Regions from separate parts of the Streptomyces sp. NPDC058470 genome, predicted to be linked through region 1. Evidence: riboswitches for the same ligand, from Rfam matches in the RefSeq annotation. Region 1 holds a riboswitch; each other region holds the start of a gene.
What was found. A riboswitch is a leader RNA that binds a small molecule or an ion and turns the genes downstream of it on or off. The one in region 1 is predicted to bind thiamine pyrophosphate.
Positions count from the first base shown of each region.

Region 1 (9,416 bases):
GCTCCGTGTCCATCGCGCCCGGCCACAGGGCGATCACGCCGTTGTCGATCAGCTCCATCACCGCGATGGAGAGGGTGTCGGCGGCGAGCGCGACCCGGATCGCGGCCTTCAGGCCGATGCCTGCCTTCAACACACCGCGCAGCGTGAGCAGATAACCGAAGAAGAAGGCGAGCGCGATCGCCAGGATCAGTGTCGGTACGTTGCCCCAGCCCAGTGCGGTCCCGATCACCATGCCGAGGACCTCGCCGATGGCGCAGCCGGTGAGGCAGTGGAGGGTCGCCTGTGCGGCCATGGACCAGGTGGCCCCGCTGCCGAGGCTGTGCGTCTCGTGGCCGTGTGCTGCGTGACTGCGCGACGCATGAGCGTGTGATTCGTGAGCGTGCGGTTCGTGGGCGTGTGCGTCGTGCCGCATGGAAGCCCCCGGAGTCGGGTAGTGGTGCCTGTTGTCCTGCACCAACTGGATACCCCCAGGGGGTATTCCTTATTCGCGGAGTTTCTTCAGGCGTTCGATATCCCTCGCGTGCCCCTCCCGGCCGCCCGGCGTCTCGATGATCAGAGGTACGCCCTCGGTCGCGGGGTGGGTCATCAGGGCCCGGAACGGATCCTCGCCGATATGGCCGGAGCCAATGTTCTCGTGGCGGTCCTTGTGGGCGCCGACCACATCCTTGGAGTCGTTGGCGTGGATCAGCTTGAGGCGGCCCTCACCGACCGTGTCCACCAGCAGGTCGAGGGTCTGGTGCATCCCGCTCGGCCCGGTCAGGTCGTGGCCGGCCGCGTAGATGTGGCAGGTGTCGAGGCAGACGCCCAGCTTCGGATGCGCGTCGAGCGCCTCGAAGTACGGTCCGAAGTCCCAGGTGCGGGAACAGAGGGAAGCGCCCTGACCGGCGGTCGACTCCAGGAGCAGGAACGGGTCGTCGTCGTGGGTCAGCTCGTCGAGCAGCGGCAGCAGATGCTCGCGCACCTGAGCGAGAGCCACGGAACGCTCCCTGCCTCCGGTGGCGCTCCCCGTGTGCACGACCACACCCAGGGCGCCGATCTCCCGGCCCCGGCGCAGCGAGTGCCGCAGCGACTCCACGGACTTCTCGACCGTCGCCTCGGTGTGCGAGCCGAAGTTGATCAGATACGGGGCGTGGACGTACGCGGGGATCGACTCGGCGGCGCAGGCCGCCCGGAACGCCGCGTCCTCTTCGGCCCGCCGGGGGTTGCCGTCCGGCGTCGCCCAGCCCCGCGGGTTGGCGACGAAGACCTGAACGGTCTCGGCCTTGAGCTCGCGGGCGTAGCTCAGGCCGACGGAGTTGAGGCCGCCGGCCACGGGGACATGGCCGCCGACGGGGTTGCGAAGCTGCTTGCTGGTCACACCCGCCAGGGTGTCACGCGCGTTCTCCCGTCCCGTCGGCGGACCTCGTGCACGGGGCCGGCGGGGGCCGACGCGGTGCGGCTCACGCGATCTCGATGGTGATCGTCGACCCCTTGGGCGCCGTATCGCCGCCGTCCACCGACTGGCTCTTCACCGTGTTCCCGAAGAGGTTGAGCAGTCCGCGGTCCTCGTGGACCTGGAACCCGGCGTCCTGAAGCGCCTGCTTCGCGTCGTCCACGCTGTCCCCCACGACGTCCGGCACCTGGACCAGCTCGGGACCCTTGGAGATCGTCAGCGTGACGGTGTCGCCCTCGGCGGCCTCCCGGCCCTCGCCCGGGGACTGCTTGGCGACCAGTCCCTTGTCGAACTCCGAATTGACCTGCGCGGAGGCGATCTTCACCTTCAGACCTGCCTCCTCCAGCTCCGCGGTGGCGTCCTCGACGGACGCTCCCGTGACGTCGGCCACCTCGATCGGGCTGCCCTTGCTGACCGTGATGGCGACGGTGGAACCCGCGTGGCGCTCGGTGCCCGCTGCCGGGTCCGTGCTGATCACGGAGCCATTGGGTACGTCGTCGCTGAACTCACGGGTGACCAGACCGGCCGCCAGGCCGCTGTCCTCCAGCTTGGACTTCGCGCTGTCCAGCGCCGCGCCCGGGAGGTCGGGCACCTTCACCGTCTCCGGGCCGTCGGAGATGGTCAGGTCCACGGAGTCGTTGTCCCGGATCCGGGCGCCGACCTCAGGGTTGCTGCTGACGACGGTGCCGCGCTCCACGGTGTCGCTGTACGCGTGCTTGACGTCACCGGCGTCGAGCCCGGCGTCCGCCAGCCGGTCCTTGGCCTGCTCCTCGGTGATCGCCAGGACCGCCGGGACCTTGGTGAACTGGCCCGAGTTGATGTACCAGACGCCCGCGCCGAGGCCGAGCACCAGTAGGACCGCGGTGACGATCGCGATCATTCCGCGCCGGGGGCGGCCCGTGCCGCGCCGTGAGGGTGGGGCCCCCTCGGACGCGAACTGGCTGGTCCGCTCGAACCGGCTGGTCGGGTTGAGCACGGCGTCGGCGGCGGCCTCGTCATAGTGGTACTCGTTCACCGGCAGCGGGCGCTGCACGGACAGCGAGCGCGGGATCACACTCGTACGGTCCTCGGCATTGTGGTGACCCATGCTGAGGGCCTGCGGCGGTACGGCGTCGAGCTGCTCGGCGCTGAGCCCCGCCCGCGCCTCCAGCACCTGCCCGAGCAGCGCCACCGCGTCGTACGGGCGGACCTCGGGGTTGCGCGCGGTCGCGGAGGTGACCAGCTCGTCGAGCTGGTACGCCAGTCCCGGTACGGCGGCCGACGGCGGCGGTACGTCCGCGTGGAGGTGCTGGTAGAACACCTGGGCGGGGGAGTCCCCGGAGTGCGGCTTGCCGCCGGTGAGCATCTCGTAGAGGACGATTCCGCACGCGTACACGTCGACGCGGGCGTCGGCGGTGCCGTGCTCGATCTGCTCGGGGGCGAGATAGGAGACGGTGCCGAGGACGGCGCCCGTCGTGTTGGTGACGGTGTCCACGGCCCGTACGAGGCCGAAGTCCGCCACCTTGACCCGGCCGTCATCCCCTATGAGGACGTTCTCCGGCTTCATGTCGCGGTGCACGAACCCGGCGCGGTGGGCCGCGCCGAGCGCGGCGAGTACCGGCTCCAGGATGTCGAGCGCGGCCCGCGGCTGGAGGGCCCCGCGCTCGCGCAGCACGTCGCGCAGGGTGCACCCGGCGACGTACTCCATGGCCAGGTAGACGTACGACCCGTGCGCCCCCTGGTCGAAGACCTGCACCACATTGGGGTGCGCGAGCCGGGCCACCGACTTGGCCTCACGGATGAACCGTTCGACGAACGAGCCGTCGGCGGCCAGGGCCGGATGCATCACCTTGAGGGCGAGCACACGGTCGAGGCGGGTGTCCAGGGCCCGGTAGACCGTGGCCATCCCGCCGACCGCGATCCGCGCTTCCACGCGATAGCGGCCGTCGAGCAGCTGCCCGACAAGCGGGTCCTGAAGGGTCGTATCCACGCAGGTGAGTCTACGAGCCACCACTGTCACCCCCCACCCGTTCAGCCGATACCGGGTCTGGACTGAAGCCGACCTGTGACGCACGTCGCACGGGCCGGGGGACATCCGGCAGCCGCCGACGGCGGGTCGCCGCACGGGCCGAGGGACATCCGGCAGCCGCCGACCGCGGGTCGCCCCACGGGAGACCCGCACTTTTCAACGAGGTGGAAACGGGCGGTGCGCGGGCGAGAGAGGCCTGAAGCCGCAGCCACGGACGGCGGACGGCGGACGGCGGATGGCCGAACTCAGAAGGCGGGCCGCTCCGGGTCCAGCCGGGCCAAGCCCTCCGCCGGAGACGACGCCTCGGCGAAGTGCCGCCGAGGAATCCGCCCCGCACGGTAGGCGAGCCGCCCCGCCTCCACCGCATGCCGCATGCCCTCGGCCATGAGCACGGGCTCCTGGGCCCGGGTCACGGCCGAGGCCAGCATCACCCCCGCACACCCCAGCTCCATCGCGAGCGCGGCATCGGACGCCGTACCGGCCCCCGCGTCCAGAATCACCGGCACGCGCGCGTGCTCCACGATCAGCTGGAAGTTGTGCGGGTTCCGGATCCCGAGCCCGGACCCGATCGGTGACCCCAGCGGCATGATCGCCGCGCACCCGACGTCTTCCAGTTTCCGCGCGAGCACCGGGTCGTCGTTCGTGTACGGCAGCACCGTGAACCCGTCGTCCACCAGCGTCTCCGCCGCGTCGAGCAGCTCGATCGGATCGGGTAGCAGCGTGCGCTCGTCGGCGATGACCTCCAGTTTGATCACGTCGGTGCCCAGCGCCTCGCGCGCGAGGCGGGCGGTCAGTACGGCCTCGCCCGCGGTGAAGCAGCCCGCCGTGTTCGGCAGCACCCGGATGCCGAGCCGGTCGAGGACGGACAGCACCGAACCGTGCACGTAAGCGTTTACGCGCCGCATCGCGACCGTCGTCAGCTCCGTGCCGGAGGCGACGAGCGAGCGCTCCAGGACATCCAGGCTCGGCGCACCCCCCGTACCCATGATCAGACGGGACGTGAAGGACGTACCACCGAGGAGAAAGGGATCGTCGGCCATGGGTCAGCCTCCTTGGACGGCGGTGAGGACTTCGACGCGGTCTCCCTCGGAGAGGGCGGTGGACGACCACTGCCCGCGCGGGACGACGGTTTCGTTGAGCGCGGCGGCGACACCGGACGGGGCCGGGGTGAGCGCCGCGACGAGCGTGTCGAGAGCGGTGCCGGCGGCGATCCGCTGCCGCTCTCCGTTGACGAGGACGCTGACGAGGATGCTCATACGGGCTGCTCCGTGCGGGCCGGGCTGAAGCGCTTGGGGGTGAAGGGGCGTGCCACGTCCGGCAGTTCACCGGTGGTCAGGGCATGCGCCATCGCGTCACCGGTGACGGGTGTCAGCAGGACGCCGTTGCGGTAGTGCCCGGTTGCCAGGAGGAGCCCGTCGAGCTCGGTCGGTCCGAGCAGCGGTGCGTTGTCGGGCGAGCCGGGGCGCAGTCCGGCGCGGGTCTCGGTGAGCGGCAGCTCGGTGATCCCGGGGACCAGCTCATGGGCGTCGCGCAGCAGCTCGTACACGCCGCCCGCGGTCACCGTCGTGTCCCAGCCGAGCTCCTCGTTGGTCGCGCCGACGACGAGCTCGCCGTTCTCGCGCGGCACCAGGTAGACGTGACTGCCGCGCACGACGGCGCGCACGGTGCGGCTGAGGAAGGGCGCGTACGGCCGTGGCACGGTCAGCCGCAGCACCTGCCCCTTCACGGGGCGCACGGGCGGCAGTACGTCCTCGGGAACCCCCGCGAGGCGCCCGCTGAGGCTGCCCGCGGCGAGGACCACCTGCCCGGCCGACAGCTCGCTGCCGTCTCCGGTGACGACTCCCTGGGCCCGGTTCCGTACCACGCCCAGGCGTTCGGCCCACCTCCGGCAAAACATCACTCCGGCCCGCTCGCATGCCGTGACCAGGGCTTTCGCCAGTCGGCGCGGATCGATCTGGTGGTCGCCGTCGACCCGCAGACCGCCACGCACGCCGGGCGCGAGCATCGGCTCCAGGCGGCGGCACTCACGGCCGCTGAGCCACTCCGAGTCGAGCCCCGACTGACGTTGCAGGGTGTGCAGTTCGCGCAGGTGGGCGCGGTCGTCGGCGTCCAGTGCGACGGCCAGGGTGCCGCACCGGCGGTAGCCGAGGTCCTGGCCCGTCGCCTCGGTGAGCTCGGCGACGAAGTCCGGATAGCGGTGTGCGGAAGCGAGGTTGAGGCCCAGCAGGGTCTGTTCGCCGTAGTGCAGTTCGGTGACGGCGGCGAGCATACCGGCCGCGACCTGTGCGGCGCCGCCGCCGGGCTCGGGGTCCACCAGCGTGGTGGTCAACCCGCGCTGCGCGGCCCGCCAGGCCGTCACCAGCCCGATGATTCCGCCCCCGATGACAAGGACGTCTGAGGTGCCCGATGACAGGGATGTACGAGATGTGTCGGACGGTGTATGCGACATGGGCGTCCAGCCCCTCCCTTCGCCGGCATGACCCGGATCAGGTTCGTACGGTCGGAGGCCGTCCAGCCTCCCTCTCAGCCCGGTGCGTCCGGACTCCCGCGAGTGCTTTACGTTGGCCAGCCTAGCTCGCCGCCGTATGTCTCAGTAAGGGAGCCTCCGTCCATGGCCCGTTCGCTCGACGGCCTCGTCCTGTCCCCGGTCGCCGACCAGGCGCCGGGTCAGGTGGGTACTCGCACCCGTTTCACGTACCACGAGCGGGACGGCGAGATCTGGGCCGAATACGAAGGCGGTGACGTCGTACGCGGTCATCTCCTGGGTACTCGCGAGGGCGACCGCCTCGACTTCCGGTACGTACAGCTGAAGCGCGACGGCAGCACCTCCTCGGGGCACTGCGTGTCGCGCGTGGCGGAACTGCCCGGCGGGCGCGTACGCCTGGAGGAGAGCTGGGAGTGGGAATCGCAGCGGGGCAGCGGGACCAGTGTGGTGGAAGAGGTCCGTTCGAGCGGTGCGGCCTAGTCGTGCGGAGTGGGTCCGTCCGAGCGGTGCGGCCCAGTCGTGCGGAGCAGGTCAGGAGCGGCGGTGTGGAGCACGTCACTGAGCACGCACCCTGACTGACGAATTGCCGGCTGTCTATGGTGATCAGGTGACCGAGGAGACGCAGGTTCAGGAGCGGACGGTACGGCAGGTCGTCGTCGTGGGCGCGGGCATGGCCGGCGTGCAGACCGCGGTAGCCCTGCGGGAACAGGGCTTCGGCGGCGGCGTGACGCTGATCGGGGCGGAGCCGCACCAGCCGTACGACCGGCCACCGCTGTCCAAGGCGGTACTGCTCGGCAAGGCCGAGGGTTCCGCCTTCGACCTCGACTTCGAGGCACTGGACATCGACCTGCGGCTCGGGCGCGAGGCGCTCGGCGTACGCCCCGAAGACCATGAGCTGGACACTGCCGCGGGGCCGGTGCCGTACGACGTCCTGGTCATCGCGACGGGTGCGGAACCGATCCGGCTGCCGGGCGCCGAGGGCGTGCCCGGGGTCCATGTGCTGCGCACCCTGGACGACGCGGAGCGGCTGCGTCCCGTGCTCGCCCAGCAGCACGACATCGTGGTGGTGGGGGCGGGCTGGATCGGCGCCGAGTTCGCCACCGCGGCACGTGAGGCGGGGTGCGCGGTGACCGTCATCGAGGCGGCCGACCGGCCGCTCGCCGGGGCACTGCCCGCCGAGGTGGCCGCGCCGATGGCCGCCTGGTACGCGGACAGCGGGGCCTCGTTGCGCACCCACGCGCGCGTGGAGCGCGTCGAGCCGGGCGCGGTGGTGCTGGACGACGGCTCCCGGGTGCCCGCGGGCGCCGTCGTCGTCGGCATCGGCGCGCGCCCCGCCACCGGCTGGCTCAGCGGCTCCGGCATCGAGCTCGGCGCCCACCGCGAGGTCGTGGCCGACGACCATCTGCGCACCTCGGTGCCGGACGTGTACGCGGTCGGCGACTGCGCTTCCTTCCCTTCGGGAAGGTACGAGGACCGCCTTCTGGTCCACCACTGGGACAACGCCCTGCAGGGTCCGCGCACGGTGGCGGCGAACATCATCGGCGAGTCCCCTGTGGCGTACGACCCCGTCCCGTACTTCTGGTCCGAGCAGTTCGGCCGCTTCGTCCAGTACGTCGGCCACCACGCACCCGCCGACACCACCGTCTGGCGCGGTGACCCGTCCGGCGCCGCCTGGACGGTCTGCTGGCTGCATGACGGCCGTCTGGTCGCCCTCCTCGCGGTCGGCCGGCCCAGGGACCTGGCCCAGGGCCGGAAACTCATCGAGGCGGGCACTCCGATGGACCCGGAGCTGCTGTCGGACCCGTCGCGGCCGCTGAAGACGGCGACGCCGACGCCGTAGCGGGGGTGGTTCGCCGTGGGCGGAACCGGTGCCGGGCGGGCGATCCGGCCGTGCGGTGACCCGATCCGACGGGCGATCCGGCCGCTCTGTGACCTGATCCTGACGGGGCTCGGCTACCGAGTGTCAGTCCGGGATGGCAGGCTTGTCCTGTGACCGAGATTGACGCAAAGATCGATGCTCTCGTCCCCGCCTGGCTCACCCTCCCCGACATCGCCGAACAGTTCGGTGTCGAGGTGACCCGCGTCCGGCAGTTGGTCAGGGAGGGCCAGGTGATCGCCGTACGCCGTGGTGAGAACCGCGCGCTGCACGTCCCCGCCGCTTTCATCGACGGGGCCGAGCAGAAGGTCGTCAAGGGCCTGACAGGCACTTTGACGCTCCTGCGGGACGACGGGTTCTCCGACGAAGAGATGCTCGAGTGGCTCTTCACCCCCGACCCGAGCCTGCCCGGTACCCCCGCGCAGGCTCTCAGCGAGAATCGCGGCACGGAGGTGAAGCGTCGCGCCCAGGCGCTCGCCGTCTGACCGAGACAGACCGTCCGACGTTCGGACCACGGCGGCCATGGGCCACCCCGGCCGCCGTGGTCCCCACGCACCGACAACGGGGGTAACACGCATGCCCGACAACACCGCCACCGCGCGCGCCCAGCTCGCCGACGCCCGCGTCTACCTGTGCACGGACGCCCGCAGGCGCCAGGGCGACCTCGCCGAATTCCTGGACGCGGTCCTGGACGGCGGTGTCGACATCGTGCAGCTGCGCGACAAGGGCATGGAGGCGGCCGAGGAGCTGGAGCACCTCCAGGTCTTCGCGGACGCCTGCGCACGCCACGGCAAGCTGCTCGCGGTCAACGACCGGGCGGATGTGGCCCACGCGGCCGGCGCCGACGTGCTGCACCTGGGCCAGGGCGACCTCCCGGTTCCCGCCGCCCGCGCCATCCTCGGCGACGAGATCCTGATAGGCCGCTCCACCCACGCCGAGTCCGAGGCTGCGGCAGCCGCCGTCCAGGAGGGCGTGGACTACTTCTGCACCGGCCCCTGCTGGCCGACCCCCACCAAGCCCGGCCGCCACGCACCCGGCCTGGACCTGGTCCGGTACACGGCCTCGCTGGGCACCGACCGCCCTTGGTTCGCCATCGGCGGCATCGACCTGGGCAACCTCGACGAGGTGCTGGAGGCGGGCGCCCGCCGCGCCGTCGTGGTGCGGGCGATCACCGAGGCGGACGACCCGGGAGCGGCGGCGGCGGAGTTCGCGAAGCGGCTGCGCGGCGTACAGCTGCTGTCCGAGTAGCCGTCGGGGGGAGTTCCCCGAATGGTTGTCGGATTGGCTGAATAGTCGGCTGGCCGCTGTCCGAGGAGTGGACAAGATTTCGACAAATCGGACAATTCTCGGCCGTGCGGTTGGGGGACCCGATCCCCCTGGCTAACCTGCGGGTATGGCCCTCGGATCTGCTTCCACCAGGACTGACCACGCACGAACCGTGCGCGACATGCTCGCGACCGGCAACAAGACGTACTCGTTCGAGTTCTCCGCGCCGAAGACCCCCAAGGGCGAGCGGAACCTGTGGAACGCGCTGCGTCGGGTGGAGGCGGTCGCGCCCGACTTCGTCTCGGTGACGTACGGGGCCGGTGGATCCACCCGTGCGGGCACGGTCAAG
Region 1 covers NZ_JBHXMF010000043.1:37,276-46,691, forward strand. The annotation lists gene ACFWP7_RS28440 (DUF4396 domain-containing protein) at 1-412, opposite strand, end outside; gene ACFWP7_RS28445 (deoxyribonuclease IV) at 482-1,357, opposite strand; gene pknB (Stk1 family PASTA domain-containing Ser/Thr kinase) at 1,440-3,401, opposite strand; gene ACFWP7_RS28455 (thiazole synthase) at 3,686-4,480, opposite strand; gene thiS (sulfur carrier protein ThiS) at 4,484-4,696, opposite strand; gene thiO (glycine oxidase ThiO) at 4,693-5,889, opposite strand; TPP riboswitch at 5,887-5,999, opposite strand; gene ACFWP7_RS28470 (hypothetical protein) at 6,052-6,405, shown strand; gene ACFWP7_RS28475 (NAD(P)/FAD-dependent oxidoreductase) at 6,533-7,765, shown strand; gene ACFWP7_RS28480 (Rv2175c family DNA-binding protein) at 7,915-8,286, shown strand; gene thiE (thiamine phosphate synthase) at 8,378-9,049, shown strand; gene metF (methylenetetrahydrofolate reductase [NAD(P)H]) at 9,195-9,416, shown strand, end outside.

Region 2 (9,416 bases), on a different contig from region 1:
TCGAGTCCGAGCGCCGCGTAGCCGAGGAGACCACGCGCGCCGAGGGCAAGCCGGAGGCCGCGCTTCCGAAGATCGTCGAGGGTCGCGTCAACGGCTTCTTCAAGGAGGCCACCCTCCTCGGCCAGCCGTACGCGCTCGACAACAAGAAGTCCGTCCAGAAGATTCTGGACGAGGCCGGTGTCACCCTGAAGCGCTTCGTGCGTATCAAGGTCGGCATCTGAGTCCGTACCGCGATCGACGCCCGACCCCGCTAGGGTCGACAGCAGTCGTCCGCGTATGTGGGCACGCGCGCGTGCGTGTCGGACGACAGCAGATCTGACGAGGAGGCCATTGCCAAGCATGGGATGCGAACAACACCCCAGCGGCAATGGCCTTCTTCGTATGTGTGACACGTAAAAGAGGCGAGAGATCCATGACCACCACCCAGGCCGACAAGGGCGAGAAGACCGACGACGGCAAAGGCGCGGGACGCTTCATGCTGAAGCTTTCCGGCGAGGCGTTCGCCGGCGGCGGCGGACTGGGCGTCGACCCCGACGTGGTGCACAAGATTGCCCGTGAGATCGCGGCCGTCGTGCGCGGCGGAGCCCAGATCGCGGTCGTCATCGGCGGCGGCAACTTCTTCCGCGGCGCGGAACTCCAGCAGCGCGGCATGGACCGGGCGCGCTCCGACTACATGGGCATGCTCGGCACGGTCATGAACTGCCTGGCCCTCCAGGACTTCCTGGAGAAGGAAGGCATCGACAGCCGGGTCCAGACCGCCATCACCATGGGGCAGGTAGCCGAGCCGTACATCCCGCTGCGTGCCGTACGGCACCTGGAGAAGGGCCGTGTGGTCATCTTCGGCGCCGGTATGGGCATGCCGTACTTCTCCACCGACACCACCGCTGCCCAGCGTGCCCTGGAGATCGACGCCGAGGCCCTGCTGATGGGCAAGAACGGTGTCGACGGTGTGTACGACTCCGACCCGAAGACCAACCCCGAGGCGGTCAAGTTCGACTCGCTCAGCTACGCCGAGGTCATCACCCGCGACCTCAAGGTCGCCGACATGACCGCCATCACGCTGTGCCGGGACAACAAGCTGCCCATCCTGGTCTTCGAGCTCCTGGCGGAGGGCAATATCGCGCGGGCGGTCAAGGGTGAGAAGATCGGCACACTCGTGGGTGAACACAGCAGCCGGGCCTGACGGGACCGGCCCCGAGCGGGGGTCGAGCCCTGACCGGGCACGGACCCCGACCGGGGGATGGACAATGTCCTGCCGGTCCGGAACCGTGCAGGAACAAGACGCGACGCAGCCGGCTGCCACCCCTCCGAGGAACAGCTGCCGGGCCTACTCAAGACGCAGGAGCAAGTGGTGATCGAAGAGACCCTCCTCGAGGCCGAGGAGAAGATGGAGAAGGCCGTCGTGGTCGCCAAGGAGGACTTCGCCGCGATCCGCACCGGTCGTGCGCACCCGGCGATGTTCAACAAGATCGTGGCGGACTACTACGGCGCACTGACGCCGATCAACCAGCTGGCCTCGTTCTCGGTGCCCGAGCCGCGCATGGCGGTGGTGACCCCGTTCGACAAGAGCGCGATGCGCAACATCGAGCAGGCGATCCGCGACTCCGACCTCGGCGTCAACCCGAGCAACGACGGCAACATCATCCGGGTGGTGTTCCCGGAGCTGACCCAGGAGCGCCGCAAGGAGTTCATCAAGGTCGCCAAGACCAAGGGTGAGGACGCCAAGATCTCGATCCGCTCCGTCCGCCGCAAGGCGAAGGAGACCATCGACAAGCTGATCAAGGACGGCGAGGTCGGCGAGGACGAGGGCCGCCGTGCGGAGAAGGAACTCGACGACACCACGGCGAAGTACGCCGCTCAGGTGGACGAGCTCCTGAAGCACAAGGAATCGGAGCTGCTCGAGGTCTGATGAACGACTCTTCCTGGGCGCCGCCGCCACAAGCCGGGTACTGGGGGCCGTCCGAGCAGGGGCCTGTCCAGGGGGCTGCCCCGGCGGGTCCCACATACGATGCGTATGACGCGCAGCACACTCGCCCCATGCCCATCGTGCCCGACGTACCCGAACATGGCGGAGACCAGGATGACGACCGGGGGGCCGCTCGGCTGAGCGGTCCCCTGTTCCGCGACGACACACCGGCGACGGCGCCGCCCTACGGAGGCCCGTCGCAGAAGCCGCAGGAGCCCATGCCCAGCGACCCACAGCCCGCCTCCGCACCGCAGAAGAAGAGCGCGGGACGGGACCTGGGCGCGGCCATAGGGGTGGGCGTCGGGCTCGGCGCGGTGATCATCGCGTCGTTGTTCATCGTCAAGGCCGTCTTCATCGGCGTGATAACGGTCGCTGTGGTCGTGGGGCTGTGGGAGCTCACGTCGCGGCTGGAGGAGCGCAAGGGCATCAAGGCGCCTCTCGTGCCGCTGGCGCTCGGCGGTGCGGCGATGGTCGTCTCCGGTTACGTCCGGGGCGCCGAGGGTGCGTGGGTGGCGATGGCACTCACCGCGCTGGCCGTCCTGGTCTGGCGCATGACGGAGCCCCCCGAGGGCTATCTGAAGGACGTCACGGCCGGTGTGTTCGCGGCCTTCTACATCCCGTTCCTGGCCACGTTCGTCGCGCTGATGCTCGCGGCCGACGACGGCTCATGGCGGGTGCTCACGTTCCTGCTGCTCGCCGTGGTCAGTGACACGGGCGCGTACGCGATCGGCTGGCGCTTCGGCAAGCACAAGCTGGCGCCGCGCATCAGCCCCGGCAAGACCCGCGAGGGCCTGGTCGGAGCGGTCACCTTCGCGATGGCCGCGGGTGCGCTGTGCATGGAGTTCCTGATCGACGACGGCACCTGGTGGCAGGGCCTGCTCCTGGGCCTCGCGGTCGCCGCCAGCGCCACGCTCGGCGACCTCGGCGAGTCCATGATCAAGCGGGACCTGGGCATCAAGGACATGGGCACGCTGCTGCCGGGCCACGGCGGGATCATGGACCGGCTGGACTCGCTGTTGCCCACGGCTCCGGTGGTGTGGCTGCTGTTGGTGATCTTCGTCGGGTCGGGCTGACCTGCGGTGACGGGTGCGTCTGTACGTCGCTGACGTGCGGGTTTGTCGGTGAGGGGCTCGTTGTCCACAGGGCGGCGAGTCCCTCTCCGTATGTCTGCGACACTGGTACGGCCATGCCTAAGCCCGGAGAACTCACATTCGTCGCCCCGCGCGGAGCCAAGAAGCCGCCGCGGCATCTTGCCGATCTCACGCCCGCTGAGCGTAAGGAAGCGGTTGCCGCGATCGGTGAGAAGCCGTTTCGTGCCAAGCAGCTGTCGCAGCACTACTTCGCGCGGTACGCGCACGACCCCGCGGAGTGGACGGACATCCCGGCCGCCTCGCGCGGGAAGCTTCAGGAGGCGTTGCTTCCCGAGCTGATGACGGTCGTGCGGCATCTGTCGACCGACCAGGAGACCACCCGCAAGACCTTGTGGCGGCTGTTCGACGGCACGCTCGTCGAGTCCGTGCTGATGCGGTATCCGGACCGGGTGACCATGTGCATCAGCTCGCAGGCCGGGTGCGGCATGAACTGCCCGTTCTGCGCGACCGGGCAGGCCGGGCTCGACCGGAACCTCTCCACCGGTGAGATCGTGCACCAGATCGTCGATGGCATGCGGGCGCTTCGGGACGGCGAGATCCCGGGTGGTCCGTCGCGGCTCAGCAACATCGTCTTCATGGGGATGGGTGAGCCGCTGGCCAACTACAAGAGGGTGGTCGGGGCGATCCGCGCGCTGACCGACCCCGAGCCCGACGGGCTCGGCCTCTCGCAGCGGGGCATCACCGTGTCGACCGTCGGGCTCGTCCCGGCGATCAACCGGTTCTCCGACGAGGGCTTCAAGTGCCGCCTCGCCATCTCCCTGCACGCGCCCGACGACGAGCTGCGCGACACCCTCGTACCCGTGAACACGCGGTGGCAGGTGCGGGAGGTGCTGGACGCCGGCTGGGAGTACGCGGCGAAGTCCGGGCGTCGGCTCTCCATCGAGTACGCGCTGATCAGGGACATCAACGACCAGGCCTGGCGTGGTGACCGGCTCGGGCGGATGCTCAAGGGCAAGCCCGTGCATGTCAACCTCATCCCGCTGAACCCGACGCCGGGTTCGAAGTGGACCGCCTCGCGGCCCGAGGACGAGAAGGCGTTCGTCGAGGCGATCGCGGCCCACGGGGTGCCGGTCACCGTTCGGGACACCCGTGGTCAGGAGATCGACGGGGCGTGCGGTCAGCTCGCGGCCACCGAGCGGTAACCTGGGCAACATGGCTGCGTACGTGCATCCTTAGGTACCTACATCTTCATATTCCGACAGGGGAGCGCCACAGCGCTGAGAGTGCGGTAGCCGGGTCACCGGCGGGCCGCAGACCCTCAGAACCTTGCCCAGGTCATTCTGGGTAGGAAGTTCGGTCAATACTCAAGCTGTTGCGCCCTGCCCGGGAACTGTCAGAGGTTCCCGGGCAGGGCCGCGTCTCTTCCTGGTCATCCCAGGAGGAATTCAGTGAACAAGAAGAAGACGATCACGGCCGTCGTCGCTGTCGGTGTGGGGTTGGGGCTCGTCACGCTCTCCGCGTGCGGCTCGACCGACTCCGGTTCCGGGAGCGGTGGTGACTCCAAGACGGTGACTCTCGTCAGCCATGACTCCTTCGCCTACTCCAAGGACGTGCTGAGCGCCTTCGAGAAGGAGTCCGGGTACACGGTCAAGGTCCTCAAGGACGGCGACGCGGGGCAGGCCGTCAACAAGGCGATCCTCACCAAGGACAACCCGCAGGGCGACGTCTTCTTCGGCGTCGACAACACCCTGCTGTCCCGCGCGCTCGACAACGGGCTCTTCCAGTCGTACGACGCCAAGGGCTCGGACCAGATCCTCCCGGAGTACCGGGTCGACCAGGACAAGCACCGGGTGACGCCCATCGACACGGGCGACATCTGCGTCAACTACGACAAGGCCTACTTCAGCGAGCACAAGCTGACGCCGCCGCGGTCCTTCGACGATCTGATCAAGCCCGAGTACAAGAACCTGCTCGTCACCGAGAACGCCTCCACCTCCTCGCCCGGCCTCGGCTTCCTGCTCGGGACCGCGGCGAAGTACGGGGACGACGGCTGGCAGGACTACTGGACGAAGCTCAAGGCCAACGGCGTCGAGGTCGTCGACGGCTGGGAGCAGGCGTACAACGAGGACTTCTCCGGGTCCGCGGGCGGCAAGAAGGCCAAGGCGGACCGGCCGCTCGTCGTCTCCTACGCCTCCTCGCCGCCCGCCGAGGTCATCTACGCCGACCCGAAGCCGACGACCGCGCCGACCGGCGTCGCGACCGGCACCTGCTTCCGGCAGGTCGAGTACGCGGGGCTGCTGAGCAACGCGAAGAACACCAAGGGCGGCGAGGCGCTCATCGACTTCCTGATCACCAAGCAGTTCCAGGACGACATGCCGCTGAACATGTTCGTCTACCCGGTGGTGGAGGGCGCAAAGGTGCCGACCGAGTTCACGGAGTTCGGGCCGCAGGCCAAGGACCCCGAGACCATGGCCCCCACCAAGATCGCCGAGAACCGTGACCAGTGGGTCAAGTCGTGGACCTCACTCGTACTGAAGTAACGCCCCGGGCGCGAAGAAAGTCCCGTCGGCCAGGCGCGGCGCGGCTCGGGCTGATGGCCCTGCCGGTCGCGTTCTTCGGCGTCTTCTTCGCCTACCCCGTGGCGGCGATCGTGGCCCGCGGCCTCAAGGTCGACGGGATCTGGCAGTTCGGGCGGATCGGGGATGTCCTCGCGCAGTCCGACATCCGGCACGTGTTGTGGTTCACCACCTGGCAGGCGCTTGCCTCGACCGCGCTCACGCTGCTGATCGCGCTCCCCGGCGCGTACGTCTTCGCGCGCTTCGATTTCAGGGGCAAGCAGGTGCTGCGGGCGGTGGTGACCGTGCCGTTCGTGCTGCCGACGGTCGTCGTCGGTACGGCGTTCCTGGCGCTGGTCGGCCGGGGCGGGCTGCTGGACGAACTGTGGGGCGTACGGCTCGACACCACCGTCTGGGCGATCCTGCTCGCGCACGTTTTCTTCAACTACGCGGTCGTCGTCCGTACCGTCGGCGGACTCTGGTCGCAGCTCGACCCGCGTCAGGAGGAGGCCGCCCGGATGCTCGGCGCCTCCCGGTTCGCGGCCTGGCGCAAGGTGACGCTGCCGGCCCTGAGCCCTGCTGTGGCCGCCGCCGCGCTGATGGTGTTCCTCTTCACCTTCACCTCCTTCGGCGTGGTGCAGATCCTGGGCGGCCCCACCTTCTCGACCCTCGAAGTCGAGATCTACCGGCAGACCTCGGAGATCTTCGACCTCTCCACGGCGGCGGTGCTGACGATCATCCAGTTCGTGGCGGTGGGCGCGATCCTCGCCGTGCACGCCTGGACCGTACGGCGCCGGGAGACCGCCCTGCGTCTGGTGGCCCCGGAGACGACCGCACGCCGGCCACGCGGTGCCGGGCAGTGGGCGCTGCTCGCCGGGGTCCTCGCGACCATCGCCGTGCTGCTCGTGCTGCCGCTCGCTGTGCTGGTCCAACGGTCCCTGGACGCCCCCGACTTCGGGTACTACAGGGCATTGACGACCGACGACAGCGGCATCTTCCTCGTCCCGCCGATCGAGGCGATCGGCAACTCCCTGGAGTACGCGCTCGCCGCCACCGCCATCGCCGTACTGATCGGTGGTCTGGCGGCCGCGGCCCTGACGAGGCGCGCCGGGCGTCTCGTACGAGGCTTCGACGCGCTCTTGATGCTGCCGCTGGGCGTGTCGGCGGTGACCGTCGGGTTCGGGTTCCTGATCGCGCTGGACGAGCCACCGCTCAACCTCAGAAGCAGCTGGATCCTGGTGCCGCTCGCGCAGGCACTGGTCGGTGTCCCCTTCGTCGTACGGACGATGCTGCCCGTGCTGCGGGCGGTGGACGGGCGGTTGCGGGAGGCCGCCGCGGTGCTCGGGGCGTCGCCGTGGCGGGTGTGGCGCGAGGTAGATCTGCCGATGGTGCGCCGGGCGCTGCTGGTCGCGGCCGGGTTCGCCTTCGCGGTGTCGCTGGGCGAGTTCGGGGCGACCGTCTTCATCGCACGGCCCGACAATCCCACGCTGCCGGTCGCCGTGGCCCGGCTGCTCGGGCGGGCGGGCGACCTCAACTACGGCCAGGCGATGGCCCTTTCGACCATCTTGATGGTGGTGTGCGCGGTGGCGCTGCTGCTGTTGGAGCGGGTACGGACCGACCGGACCGGGGAGTTCTAGATGCTGCTGAGCCTTGAGACCGCGACCGTACGCTTCGGCGGGCGGGCGGTGCTCGATGCCGTCGACCTCGCGGTCGCCGAGCACGAGATCGTGTGTGTGCTGGGGCCGAGCGGCAGCGGCAAGTCGACGCTGCTGCGGGTGGTGGCCGGGCTCCAGACGCTCGACTCGGGCCGGGTGTTCCTCGACGACCGCGACCAGGCGCAGGTGCCCGCGCACCGGCGGGGCGTCGGCCTGATGTTCCAGGACCACCAGCTCTTCCCGCAGCGGGATGTGGGCGGCAACGTGGCCTTCGGGCTCCGGATGCACAGGACGGGCAAGGGTGAACAGGCCGTACGGGTACGCGAGTTGCTGGAGCTCGTCGGCTTGCCGGGCGCCGAGCGCAGGGCCGTCGCGGCCCTCTCCGGTGGAGAGCAGCAGCGGGTCGCGCTGGCGCGCGCCCTGGCGCCGCGCCCCCGGCTGCTGATGCTCGACGAACCGCTCGGCCAGCTCGACCGCTCGCTGCGCGAACGCCTTGTCGTCGAACTCCGCGAGCTGTTCGGCGAGTTGGGTACGACCGTGCTCGCCGTCACGCACGACCAGGGCGAGGCCTTCGCGCTCGCCGACCGGGTCGTGGTGATGCGCGACGGTCGAATCGCCCAGTCCGGTACGCCGCTTGAGGTCTGGCAGCACCCCGCGGACGAGTTCGTGGCACGCTTCCTCGGCTTCGACAACGTGGTCGACGCGATCGTGAGCGGGGAGGCCGCTGACACCCCGTGGGGGAAGGTTCCGGTGCCGGAGAGCACCCCGCAGGGGCCGGGCACACTGCTCGTACGGCCCGCGGGCGTACGGCTGGTGGACGCGTCGGAGGGGCTGCGCTGCACCGTGGTCGCACGGACCTTCCGGGGCACCCACGTCGCCGTACAACTGCAACCGGAGGACGCGCCCCGGCTCGAAGCGGCGTGCACGCTCAGGGATGCGCCGGTCCCGGGTGACCAGGTCGGGGTCGCGTTCGACGCCGCTGAGATCGTCGTCCTCGACTGAGGCCGACCGCACCGGCGCCGCCGAAATGGTCGTACGCGAGGAACCTCCTGCCGCATAAAGTGCGGGTCATGACGCTACTCGGACTGCTCGGACATGATCGCTACTGTGACGCGATCGAGTTGCAGGTACGGCAGTTGAGGGATGTGGTGACCTCGGACGGCGTCGAGCTGTCCGCCGCCGTGCCGACCTGCCCGGACTGGTCGCTTGAGCAGCTCGTCCGGCATACGGGCGGGGCGCTGCGCTGGGTCGAACTCATCGTGCGGACCAGGGCGCAGGAGAACATCCCCGACGAGGATGTGCCGTTGGCCGAGGGGCCGGAGGCCGAGGGTGATCCCGCGGCTCTGGACGCCTGGCTCGCGGAGAGCGGCGAGATGCTCGTCGGCACGCTGCGGGAGGCGGGGCCCGACGTGAAGGTCTGGGCGTGGGCGGGGGTTCTCAACTCCGGTTTCTGGGCGCGCCGGATGACACACGAGCTGGCGATCCACCGTGCCGACGCGACCCTGGCCGCGGGGCTGCCGTACGAGGTCGACCCCGATGTGGCCGCCGACGCGATCGACGAGTGGCTGGAGATCGTGGAGTTCGTGCAGCGGACGCAGCCGCACGACGCGGCGAAGGAACTGCGCGGGCCCGGCCGCAGCATCCACCTCCACGCCACCGACGCGACCCCCGAGTTGAACGCCGAGTGGGTCGTCGAACTCACCGAGGAAGGTGTTGCCTGGCGCCGGGGCCACGAGAAGGCGACCGTCGCGCTGCGGGGTCCGCTGACCGAGGTACTGCTGGCCTTCTACCGCCGACTGCCGCTGGACGCCGGGCGGTTGGAGGTGCTGGGGGAGCGGGAGCTGCTGGATTTCTGGCTGGAGCGGGCGACGTTCGGGTAGGTCCTGCGCTGTGGGTGCCACCAGGGTCGCATACTGCGCCGCGGATGCCACCAGGGGCACGTCCGCTCCGCGGATGCCACCAGGGTTATGTCCTGCTCCGTGGGTGCCCGTCAGGGTCGCGTCCCGCGCCGCGGCTGCCCGCCAGGGTCGCACAGGCGTGTGGCCCGTCTCCTCGATGAGGGGACGGGCCACACGTTCGTACGGTGTGAGGATCAGGCCTTCGTCGCGCCACGGCGGCGCATGCCGAAGAACACCGCTCCGCCACCGAC
Region 2 covers NZ_JBHXMF010000010.1:68,333-77,748, reverse strand. The annotation lists gene tsf (translation elongation factor Ts) at 1-221, shown strand, start outside; gene pyrH (UMP kinase) at 413-1,183, shown strand; gene frr (ribosome recycling factor) at 1,352-1,909, shown strand; gene ACFWP7_RS09925 (phosphatidate cytidylyltransferase) at 1,909-3,039, shown strand; gene rlmN (23S rRNA (adenine(2503)-C(2))-methyltransferase RlmN) at 3,153-4,259, shown strand; TPP riboswitch at 4,308-4,426, shown strand; gene ACFWP7_RS09915 (thiamine ABC transporter substrate binding subunit) at 4,506-5,597, shown strand; gene ACFWP7_RS09910 (ABC transporter permease) at 5,573-7,249, shown strand; gene ACFWP7_RS09905 (ABC transporter ATP-binding protein) at 7,250-8,269, shown strand; gene ACFWP7_RS09900 (maleylpyruvate isomerase family mycothiol-dependent enzyme) at 8,338-9,147, shown strand; gene ACFWP7_RS09895 (LAETG motif-containing sortase-dependent surface protein) at 9,360-9,416, opposite strand, start outside.
Region 2: it holds a riboswitch for thiamine pyrophosphate, as region 1 does, so the genes downstream of both, ACFWP7_RS09915 (thiamine ABC transporter substrate binding subunit) here and thiO (glycine oxidase ThiO) in region 1, are expected to answer to the same signal.

Region 3 (9,416 bases), on a different contig from region 1:
CGAATGCAAGACATGCAAGACATGCGAGACATCGGAGAACCCGGAATCAGTGTCCCGACTTGGGGCGACGGGCGGACAGAGGCAAGGACAAGGGCGATGCGAGAGATCTTCAACGGTATGCCGTGGTGGGTGAAGTGGGTCGCGGTGCCGGTCATCGCCCTCGTGGTGTTCGGTGGCCTGATAGCGACCGTCGTCGGCTTCGTCATCGGCCTGCTCTTCAAGGCGCTGATCTTCGTCGCGCTGGTCGGCGGACTGATCTACGTCGTGCGGAAGTTCACGACGAGTTCGTCGTCGCGCAGCGACTGGTGAGGTGACGGGGAGACGCGAGTGGGTGAGCGATCGGTAACGGGTGGGCCGGTAAAGGGAAGCTGAGGTTCCCTCGGCCGGGGGAAGTTTCCCGGCGGGGCGGCCTGCGGGCGGTGACGGGCGGTTAAAGTCCGGAAGCTCGACGCGGGGTCGACCCTCGCGAGCAGCGCACACCTCCCTCCCGTGTTCCCCCGCACGGGCGGTCCCCCTCGCGCTCAGGGAGTGCCCCTTGGCCACGGTTGACACCGCACCCGCAAGCTCACACGCTCCACCTGTCCAGCGGTCCGGAGCGTCTGCGGGGTCCCGTGTCCCGCCGACCCAGCCACGCACGTCGCCTACGGAGGCGCAGCCGAAGACCTCGCCCCCAGAGACGCACGACGGGCGGACGTCAACCGCTGAGCACGACGGACGGACGTCAACCGCTGAGCACGACGGACGCACGTCATCCACCGAGACAGGCACTCGGCACGCTCCGACGCGCACCCCGCCCGCGGCCTCCCACGCGCTGCTCGTCGGGGCACGAACGCCCCCGGCCGAGGCCGCGTCGCTGGACCCGCACCCCACGACCCTCATCGGCTCCGTCCAGCGGGCGATGCGCCTTCTGGAGGCTGTCGCCGCGCGTGAGCACGGAGCGCCCGCCAAACAGCTCGCCCGGGAGGCGGGGCTCGCGCTTCCGACGGCGTACCACCTGCTGCGCACTCTGGCCCACGAGGGCTATCTGCGCCGAGAGAAGGGGCTGTTCTTCCTCGGTGAGGCCGCCGAGCGGTTGAGCAGTAGCGGAGCCCAGCAGAAACGTCGCAGCACGATGAGCGACGTACTCGCGCACTGGCGCGATTCGATCGGCGTACCGGTGTACTACGCGACGTACCGCGACGGTGAGATCGAGGTCCTGTCCGTCGCCGACACACCGGGCAATCCCGCGGTCCAGGAGTGGGCCGACTTCCGGGAGACCGGGCACGCCCACGCGATCGGCCAGTGTTTGCTGTCGCAGCTGGACGAGAAGGCCCGCAGGGATCATCTCGACCGCTATCCGGTGCAGTCGATCACTCCGTACACGGTGCGTGACAGTGACAGTCTGTTGCGGCGCCTGGAACGCATTGGGCGGATGGAGCCCGTGATCGAACGACAGGAGTACGCGCTGGGCACGGTCTGCGCCGCGATTCCCATCACCGTCGGCACCACCGCATCGACCGTGGCCATCTCCGTACCGTCGCACCAGGCCGCCCGACTCCTGCCCGCCGCACGCCAGTTGCAAGGGGAAATCGGCAGGGCGCAAGGGACACTCGCCATCTCTATCAGTATCTGAAAACTCACTCCTTGTGATCTGCCGTGTACGTTGAGCAAGATTCCAGCAGTGTCAGGGGGACGATTCCTGGCCAGTCGACCGCAAACGACGGGGTAGGCGATGCGTGAGTCGGTACAGGCAGAGGTCATGATGAGCTTCCTCGTGTCGGAGGAGCTCTCCTTCCGGATTCCGGTGGAGCTGCGCTACGAGACCTGTGATCCGTACGCCGTGCGGCTGACCTTTCACTTGCCCGGCGACGCGCCTGTGAACTGGGCGTTCGGACGGGAGTTGCTGGTCGACGGCGTGGGCCGGCCGTGTGGCGACGGCGATGTGCACATCGCACCGGCCGACCCGGACGCGTTCGGTGAGGTGCTGATCCGGCTTCAGGTCGGCGGTGATCACGCGCTGTTCAGGTCCGGTGCGGCGCCGCTCGTGGCGTTCCTCGACCGCACGGACAAGCTGGTGCCGCTCGGGCAGGAGCGCTCCCTCGCCGACTTCGACACCCACCTCGACGAGGCGCTGGACCGCATCCTGGCGGAGGAGCAGAGCGCGGGCTGAGCGCCGCCTCGCTCCCGAGTGGAGTAACGCTTCCTCTCAACCAGCCCCCTGCGTACGGGACAGCGGTCGCGGCGCGCGTCAAGTGCCCTTGGGCGCCACGTGACTTCAGTGCTTGCGGCGGCGGCCCTTCCCGCCGCGTACCGGCGTCCTGGCGGCCCCCACGGGCTCCACAGGGTCGCCAGGAGCCCCAGCCCCGGGCCGGCCGGCCGGAGCCCCCGTGCGGTCGGCCGAGACGACCAGGGCGGCCAGAGCGGTGGTGACCGGAACAGAGGCGACCAGGCCGATCGATCCGACCAGGGTGCGCACGATCTCCTCGGCGACCAGTTCGCTGTTGGCGACCGAGCCGATGCTGCTCTGCGCGATCGAGAAGAGCAGCAGGAGGGGCAGCGCCGCGCCCGCGTAGGCCAGGACGAGCGTGTTGACGACCGAGGCGATGTGGTCGCGGCCGATGCGGATGCCCGCGCGGTACAGCCCGCGCCAGCCCATCGCCGGATTCGCCTCGTGCAGCTCCCAGACCGCGGAGGTCTGCGTCACTGTCACGTCGTCGAGCACACCGAGCGAACCGATGATGACGCCGGCGAGCAGCAGACCGCTCATGTCGATGGACGGATACAGGCCGTGGATCAGGCCGGTGTTGTCGTCCGTGTTGCCGGTCAGCGCGGCCCAGCCGATGAACACGGAGCCGAGCACCCCGATCAGCAGCAGCGAGAGCAGGGTGCCGATCACCGCCACCGATGTCCGGGCCGAGAGGCCATGGCACATGTAGAGCGCGATCAGCATGATGGCGCTGGCTCCGACGACCGCCACGACCAGCGGGTTCGAGCCCTGCAGGATCGCGGGCAGGATGAAGAACGTCAGGATCATGAAGCTGACGGCCAGTGCGACCAGAGCCATGACGCCGCGCAGCCGGCCCACGCCCACGACGATCAGCGCGAAGATCCCGGCGAGCACCGCCATCGGGATCCTGCGGTTCACGTCGCTGACCGAGTACTGCAAGTCCTTGGGCGCGGAGGGCTCGTACGCGACCACGACCTTCTCGCCCTGGTGCAACTGGCGTGACTGGTCCGGCTGGACGATCTCGGTGAAGGTACGGCCCTTGTCGCTGCCGGTGTCGACCCTGATCGTCGCCTTCTTGCAGTCGCCCGTCGCCTGCTGCTGTGCCGAGGAGCCCTCGGCGGTGGAGGTGTCGCCGGTCGGGGTCTCCCCCGAGGCGTTCACAGAATCGCAGTCCACCTGGTCGATCTTGGTGACCGTCGCCTGCTGGGTCTGCCGGTCGAAACCGACGCCGGTGCGCTCGTGCCCCGGTGCGCCGCCGGGCCAGAGCACCACGAGCCCCACGACGACCGCGGCGGCGAACGGGATCAGCACCGCGCCGATGACCTTGCGCAGATGCTTGGAGACGGGGGCGGCGGGGCCATGGCTGTGACTGTGGGAATGGCCGTGGCTGTCGCCGGACCCCTGGCCGCCACCAGCCCCGTGGCCGCCGCCAGGCTCCTGCCCGCCGCCTGGTCCCGGGCCGTCACCGGGCCCATGCCACCCACCGGCCCCCTGCCCACCGCCCGGCCCCTGCCCGCCACCAGGCCCGTGGCCGCCACCCGGCCCGTGCCCACCGCCCGGCCCCGGGACGTCGCCGCGCCCTCTGCCGCCACCCGGTCCGTGCCCTTGGTCGTGGCCGCTGCCGTGCCCGTGACCGTCGCCGGGGCCATGTCCGTGCGGCGGCTCGGACGGCGGAATAGGGGGCTGCTGCATCGTGGTCACCGACCGATCATCGCAAGAACGGACGGGGCCCACTGTTCAGCGCGCCCGATGTGACGCTAGCGTGGAGGCACCTTTGCACACGCGGGAGCTCGGAGCACCGGGCTGAGAGGGCGCTGACCTTCGTCTCAGCGATGTTTCACATGAAACATCGGCAGACGGAATCCGCTGCGTCGACCGCCGAACCTGTTACCGGGTAATGCCGGCGTAGGGAGTAGGTCTCATGACCAACAAGGACGTAGTAGGTACGCCTGCCTCCAGCCAGACGGACGGGGCTTCTTCCCCTGCCCAGAACGACGGGGCCGGGCAGTCCATCGGCTGGCACAAGGCGTACGTCGAGGGTTCGCGCCCCGATCTGCGGGTGCCGGTCCGTCAGGTACACCTCACCAACGGCCAGTCCGTCACGCTGTACGACACCTCCGGCCCGTACACCGATCCGACCGTCGACACCGACGTACGCAGGGGTCTGGCACCGCTGCGTGAGAACTGGATCATCGCCCGCGGCGACACCGAGGAATACGCGGGCCGCCCGATCCGTCCCGAGGACGACGGGATCAAGCACACCTCACCGCGCGGCGGCCTCCGTAACCTCGACGCGGTCTTCCCGGGGCGGCCGCGCCAGCCGCGCCGGGGCCGCTCCGGACAAGCCGTGACACAGCTCGCGTACGCCCGGCGCGGTGAGATCACACCTGAGATGGAGTTCGTGGCGGTTCGCGAGAACGTCGCCGCCGAGGTCGTACGCGAGGAGATCGCCGCCGGTCGCGCGGTGCTGCCCGTGAACGTCAACCATCCGGAGATCGAGCCGATGATCATCGGCAAGCGGTTCCTGGTGAAGGTCAACGCGAACATCGGCAACTCCGCGGTGACCTCCTCCATCGAGGAGGAGGTGGACAAGATGACCTGGGCCACGAAGTGGGGCGCGGACACGGTCATGGACCTGTCCACCGGCCGCAACATCCACACCACCCGTGAGTGGGTACTGCGCAACTCCCCCGTGCCGATCGGCACCGTGCCGCTCTACCAGGCCTTGGAGAAGGTGGACGGCCGCGCCGAGGAGCTGACCTGGGAGACCTACAAGGACACGGTCATCGAGCAGGCCGAACAGGGCGTGGACTACATGACGGTCCATGCGGGCGTGCGCCTGCCGTTCGTACCGCTCACCGCGAACCGCAAGACCGGCATCGTCTCGCGCGGCGGCTCGATCATGGCGGCGTGGTGCCTGGCCCACCACCAGGAGAGCTTCCTCTACGAGAACTTCGAGGAGCTGTGCGAGATTCTCGCCGCGTACGACGTCACGTACTCGCTCGGGGACGGGCTGCGGCCGGGGTCGATCGCGGACGCCAACGACGCGGCGCAGTTCGCGGAGTTGAGGACGCTCGGGGAACTCAACACGATCGCGAAGCGTTTCAACGTTCAGACCATGATCGAGGGCCCGGGACATGTCCCGATGCACAAGATCAAGGAGAACATCGACCTTCAGCAGGAGATCTGTGATGAAGCTCCGTTCTATACGCTCGGCCCGCTGACGACGGACGTCGCTCCGGCGTACGACCACATCACCTCCGGCATCGGTGCCGCGATGATCGCCTGGTGGGGCACGGCCATGCTCTGCTATGTCACGCCCAAGGAACACTTGGGCCTGCCCAACCGTGACGACGTCAAGACCGGCGTCATCACCTACAAGATCGCCGCCCACGCAGCCGACCTCGCCAAGGGGCACCCAGGTGCGCAGGTATGGGACGACGCGCTGTCCGACGCCCGTTTCGAGTTCCGCTGGGAGGACCAGTTCAACCTGGCCCTCGACCCCGACACGGCACGGGAGTTCCACGACGAGACCCTCCCGGCCGAGCCCGCCAAGACGGCCCACTTCTGCTCCATGTGCGGGCCGAAGTTCTGCTCCATGAAGATCAGCCACAGCATCACGGAGCAGTTCGGCGGTACGGCGGCCGCGGGGGCCTCCGCCGAGGAGGTCGCCGAGGGGATGCTGCAGAAGTCGAAGGAGTTCGCGGCGAGCGGGAACCGGGTGTATCTGCCGCTGGCTGACTGACTGGGAACGCGGGCAGTGCGCCGGGGCTGTTGGGACAGGTCCGGTGCACTGCCCGGCTGGCGGGCTCCGCAGGCTGCGACGTGCTCGAGCATGTAGCCGGCGAGCTCGGGCGGTTGGAGGTTGAGCGCGGTCACGGCCGGGTGTCACTCCGGCTGGTGTTCCGGCCCTCCGAAGTCCGGGCTGGAGAAGTCCGGGCTTGAGTAGCTCGGGCGTGGGCCGGCTGCCGGGCCGCCGTCGGGGCTGCTGAACCCCGGCCGGTTGTAGCCCAGTTGCGGCATGCGGCTCGTCGGTGTCGGCGACGGACGGCCGAATGCTGCCGAGCCCGGATCCGCGAGAGCTTCCCGGAGGAACGGCAGGATGCCGCGCTCCAGCAGAGCCTCGCGCCAGGCTTCCCTGGCCCGGGCGACCTGTTCGTCGAGCTCGCCGCGTGCTCCGGCCTGGAGCGAGGACGAGCCGTTGCGCAGGGCGGTGAGCAGGAGTCCGACCGCGGCGACCAGAATCGCGGCCGCTGTGACCGCGCCGAAGACCCACCCGGTGGTCAGGAGGGTCTTGGCGAACGCCGGCTCGGGGGTGATCATCTTCAGGATGTACCCCACGAGCAGGAATATCGCCGCGGCTGTCCCGGCGAGGACGGGGGCGAGCACCGCGACGATGGCGATGGCGCCCGCTCCGGCTGACTCGGTGACCTCCCCCACGGTGGCGGCGAGCCCCATCGCGCTCGAACCCGGCTCGGCGGAACCGGCTTCCTTGCGGACAGGCGGGGTGGTCGGCGCCGGCTGACGCAGTTCCTCACGGACCTTCACGTAGTGCTGGTACTCGGTTGCCGCTGCCACCGTGATGAGCGCGGTGGCGTTGAGCGCCATGGTGCGCAGTTGTTCCGGATTGAGCCGCTGGCCGACAGCGGCGAGTTCCGGGCGGTGTGGTGCGGAGCGCAGCGCCTCATCGAGGATCCGCTCATAGTCCTGGCGGTCCTCGCTCAGCAGGTGCTGCGGAACGCTGTTCATCTGCATCCCCCGATGCTCCGTAGGGCTGATGGCTCGCACGCTGACGAGCCGTTGGGCAGAAACGGAGGGGAGCCTGCTACGGATAGTCCGATGGTAGAGCGGTGATGGCACGCCGTGACAGGGGGTTTCCAGAAATTGCCCCCTGGCCGGCACGCTCCTTCGCAGGGCGAGGCCTGCCCGAAGAACCCTCAGTCGGCCAGTGGCAGTTGCTGGACCAGCAATTTTCCGGCCATGGTCACGCCGCCGTCCATCGCGATGGCCAGTCCGTCGGCGTAGAGATGCGGTCCCTCGACCACGGGGCCCGTACTGTCCTCGCCGTCCTCCGAGCCCACGTCGCCCAGGAGGTACGGGATGGGGCTGTGGCCATGGACGATGCGTGAACCGCCGTACATGTCCAGCAGGGAGCGCACGGCCTCGGCGCCGCCGTCGTCGCGGAAGGCGAAGCGCTTGGTGAACTTGCGGAACAGGTCCCAGCACTCGTCCGCGTCGTTGCGGGTGAGGGTTTCGCGGATGGTGTCGTTGACCGCCTCGATCGAGTCGCCGTAGTCGAGATAGGCGGTGGTGTCGGAGTGCACCAGGAGGTGTCCGTCGACCTGCTCCATGGCGTCCAGGCGGGCCATCCACTGCAGATGGTGGTCCTGGAGACGGTCCATGTCGGTCTTCTGGCCGCCGTTGAGCAGCCAGGCGGCCTGGAAGGTGGCGGTGCCCGCGCCGGAGTTGACGGGGGTGTCGGCGAAGCGCCTGGCGCCGAGGAGCAGCAGCTCGTGGTTGCCCATGAGCGCCTTGCAGTAGCCGCCGGCGGCGGCGGCCTCGGCGGACAGCCGCATCACGAGGTCGATCACACCGATACCGTCCGGGCCGCGGTCGGTGAAGTCCCCGAGGAACCACAGGCGCGCGGTCCCGGCCGACCAGTCGCCGGCGCCGTCGATGAGGCCCTGCTCCTGGAGCGCGGCGACGAGCTGGTCGAGATAGCCGTGCACATCGCCTACGACGTACAGCGGACCCGGTCCGTCGGCGCCCTCCGAAGCGGCGGGGTCAACAGCGACCTGAACCGTGTCACTCCGGTTGATGACGGGTAGATCGCGCCGCGTCGGCGTGTACCCCTCGGGTTCCTCGGTCGGCCCCGCGTCCTCGTCGGGTGGAGTGTCCTGCGCGAACGGACCGGTCTCGTGGACGTACGCGGGCACCCGGAAGTCGCGCAACGTCGCCGTCCGCGCCACCTCGGGTCCCTGACCGGCCCCCTGAGTCATCGACCCCTCCACCACCATCGCGCCGCATCTGCACCGGATCGGACTGCCTGGTCGCAGCGGCCCGCGGTGTCGTGGGCCCATCATAGGAATGCGGATCGCGCCATGTGATGACCCAGGGGTGGTGAATCGGAGCAGGAGCCCAGTTCACCGGGGTTTTTGCCCGAATTGGGCGGTGCTTTCCCGCCCTGTCCTCGACGGGAGTCAACCTTTCTCGGGTGATCGGGGCGGACTCACCGTCGTACGAGGCAGACGGCGTTGCGAGGAGGTCCGCACGATCAGCTCGGTCGGTATCACCTGCTCGACCGGTTGGTCCGATTCCACTCCCTCGATGGCGTCGATGAGGAGCTGGACGACCGCTGTGCCGATCCGGCGTGGTTTGAGTGAGAGCGTCGTGATGGGCGGTTCGGTGTTGGCGTAGACGGTGGACTCGCTGCAGCAGACGAGGAGCAGATCGTCCGGTACACGCAGGCCGTAGCGGCGGGCTGCGGCCAGCAGGTCGGTGCCGTTCGGGTCGAAGAGCCCGTAGACGGCGTCGGGGCGGTCGGGGCGCGCGAGCAGCCGGTCGGCGGCGACGGCTCCCGCGCACGGATCGTGCGCCGGGTATGCCTCGTAGACCGGATCCTGGCCCACACGCTCGCACCAGCGCAGGTAAGCGGTGGTGGAGAGATGGGTGTAGGTGTCGGTGGTGGTGCCGGTGAGGAGGCCGATCCGGCGGGCGCCGGCGTCGGCCAGGTGGTCGAGGATGCCGAGGACGGCGGCCTCGTGATCGTTGTCCACCCACGCGGTGACCGGCAGCGAGCCCGCCGGGCGGCCGTCGGAGACGACCGGTAAGCCCTGGCGGACCAGTTCGCTGACGACCGGGTCGTGGTCGGACGGGTCGATGACCACGGTTCCGTCCAGGGCGACGTTGGACCACACGTCGTGGCGCGAGGTCGCGGGGAGGATGACCAGGGCGTAGCCCCGGGCCAGCGCTGCCGACGTGGCGGCTCTGGCCATCTCCGCGAAGTACGCGAACTCGGTGAAGGTGAAAGGTTCATCCCCGTACGTCGTCACGGTCAGGCCGATGAGGCCCGACTTGCCGGTACGGAGCGTTCGGGCCGCGGCCGACGGGCGGTAGCCCAGCCGGTCGGCGACCTCGCGGACATGGCGTCGGGTGGCGTCCGGGAGCCGGCCCTTGCCGTTGAGGGCATCGGAGACGGTCGTGATGGACA
Region 3 covers NZ_JBHXMF010000016.1:125,665-135,080, reverse strand. The annotation lists gene ACFWP7_RS14655 (DUF5326 family protein) at 97-309, shown strand; gene ACFWP7_RS14650 (IclR family transcriptional regulator) at 854-1,612, shown strand; gene ACFWP7_RS14645 (SsgA family sporulation/cell division regulator) at 1,712-2,149, shown strand; gene ACFWP7_RS14640 (YibE/F family protein) at 2,255-3,907, opposite strand; TPP riboswitch at 3,979-4,135, shown strand; gene thiC (phosphomethylpyrimidine synthase ThiC) at 4,128-5,951, shown strand; gene ACFWP7_RS14630 (hypothetical protein) at 6,095-6,961, opposite strand; gene ACFWP7_RS14625 (metallophosphoesterase) at 7,144-8,220, opposite strand; gene ACFWP7_RS14620 (LacI family DNA-binding transcriptional regulator) at 8,407-9,416, opposite strand, start outside.
Region 3: it holds a riboswitch for thiamine pyrophosphate, as region 1 does, so the genes downstream of both, thiC (phosphomethylpyrimidine synthase ThiC) here and thiO (glycine oxidase ThiO) in region 1, are expected to answer to the same signal.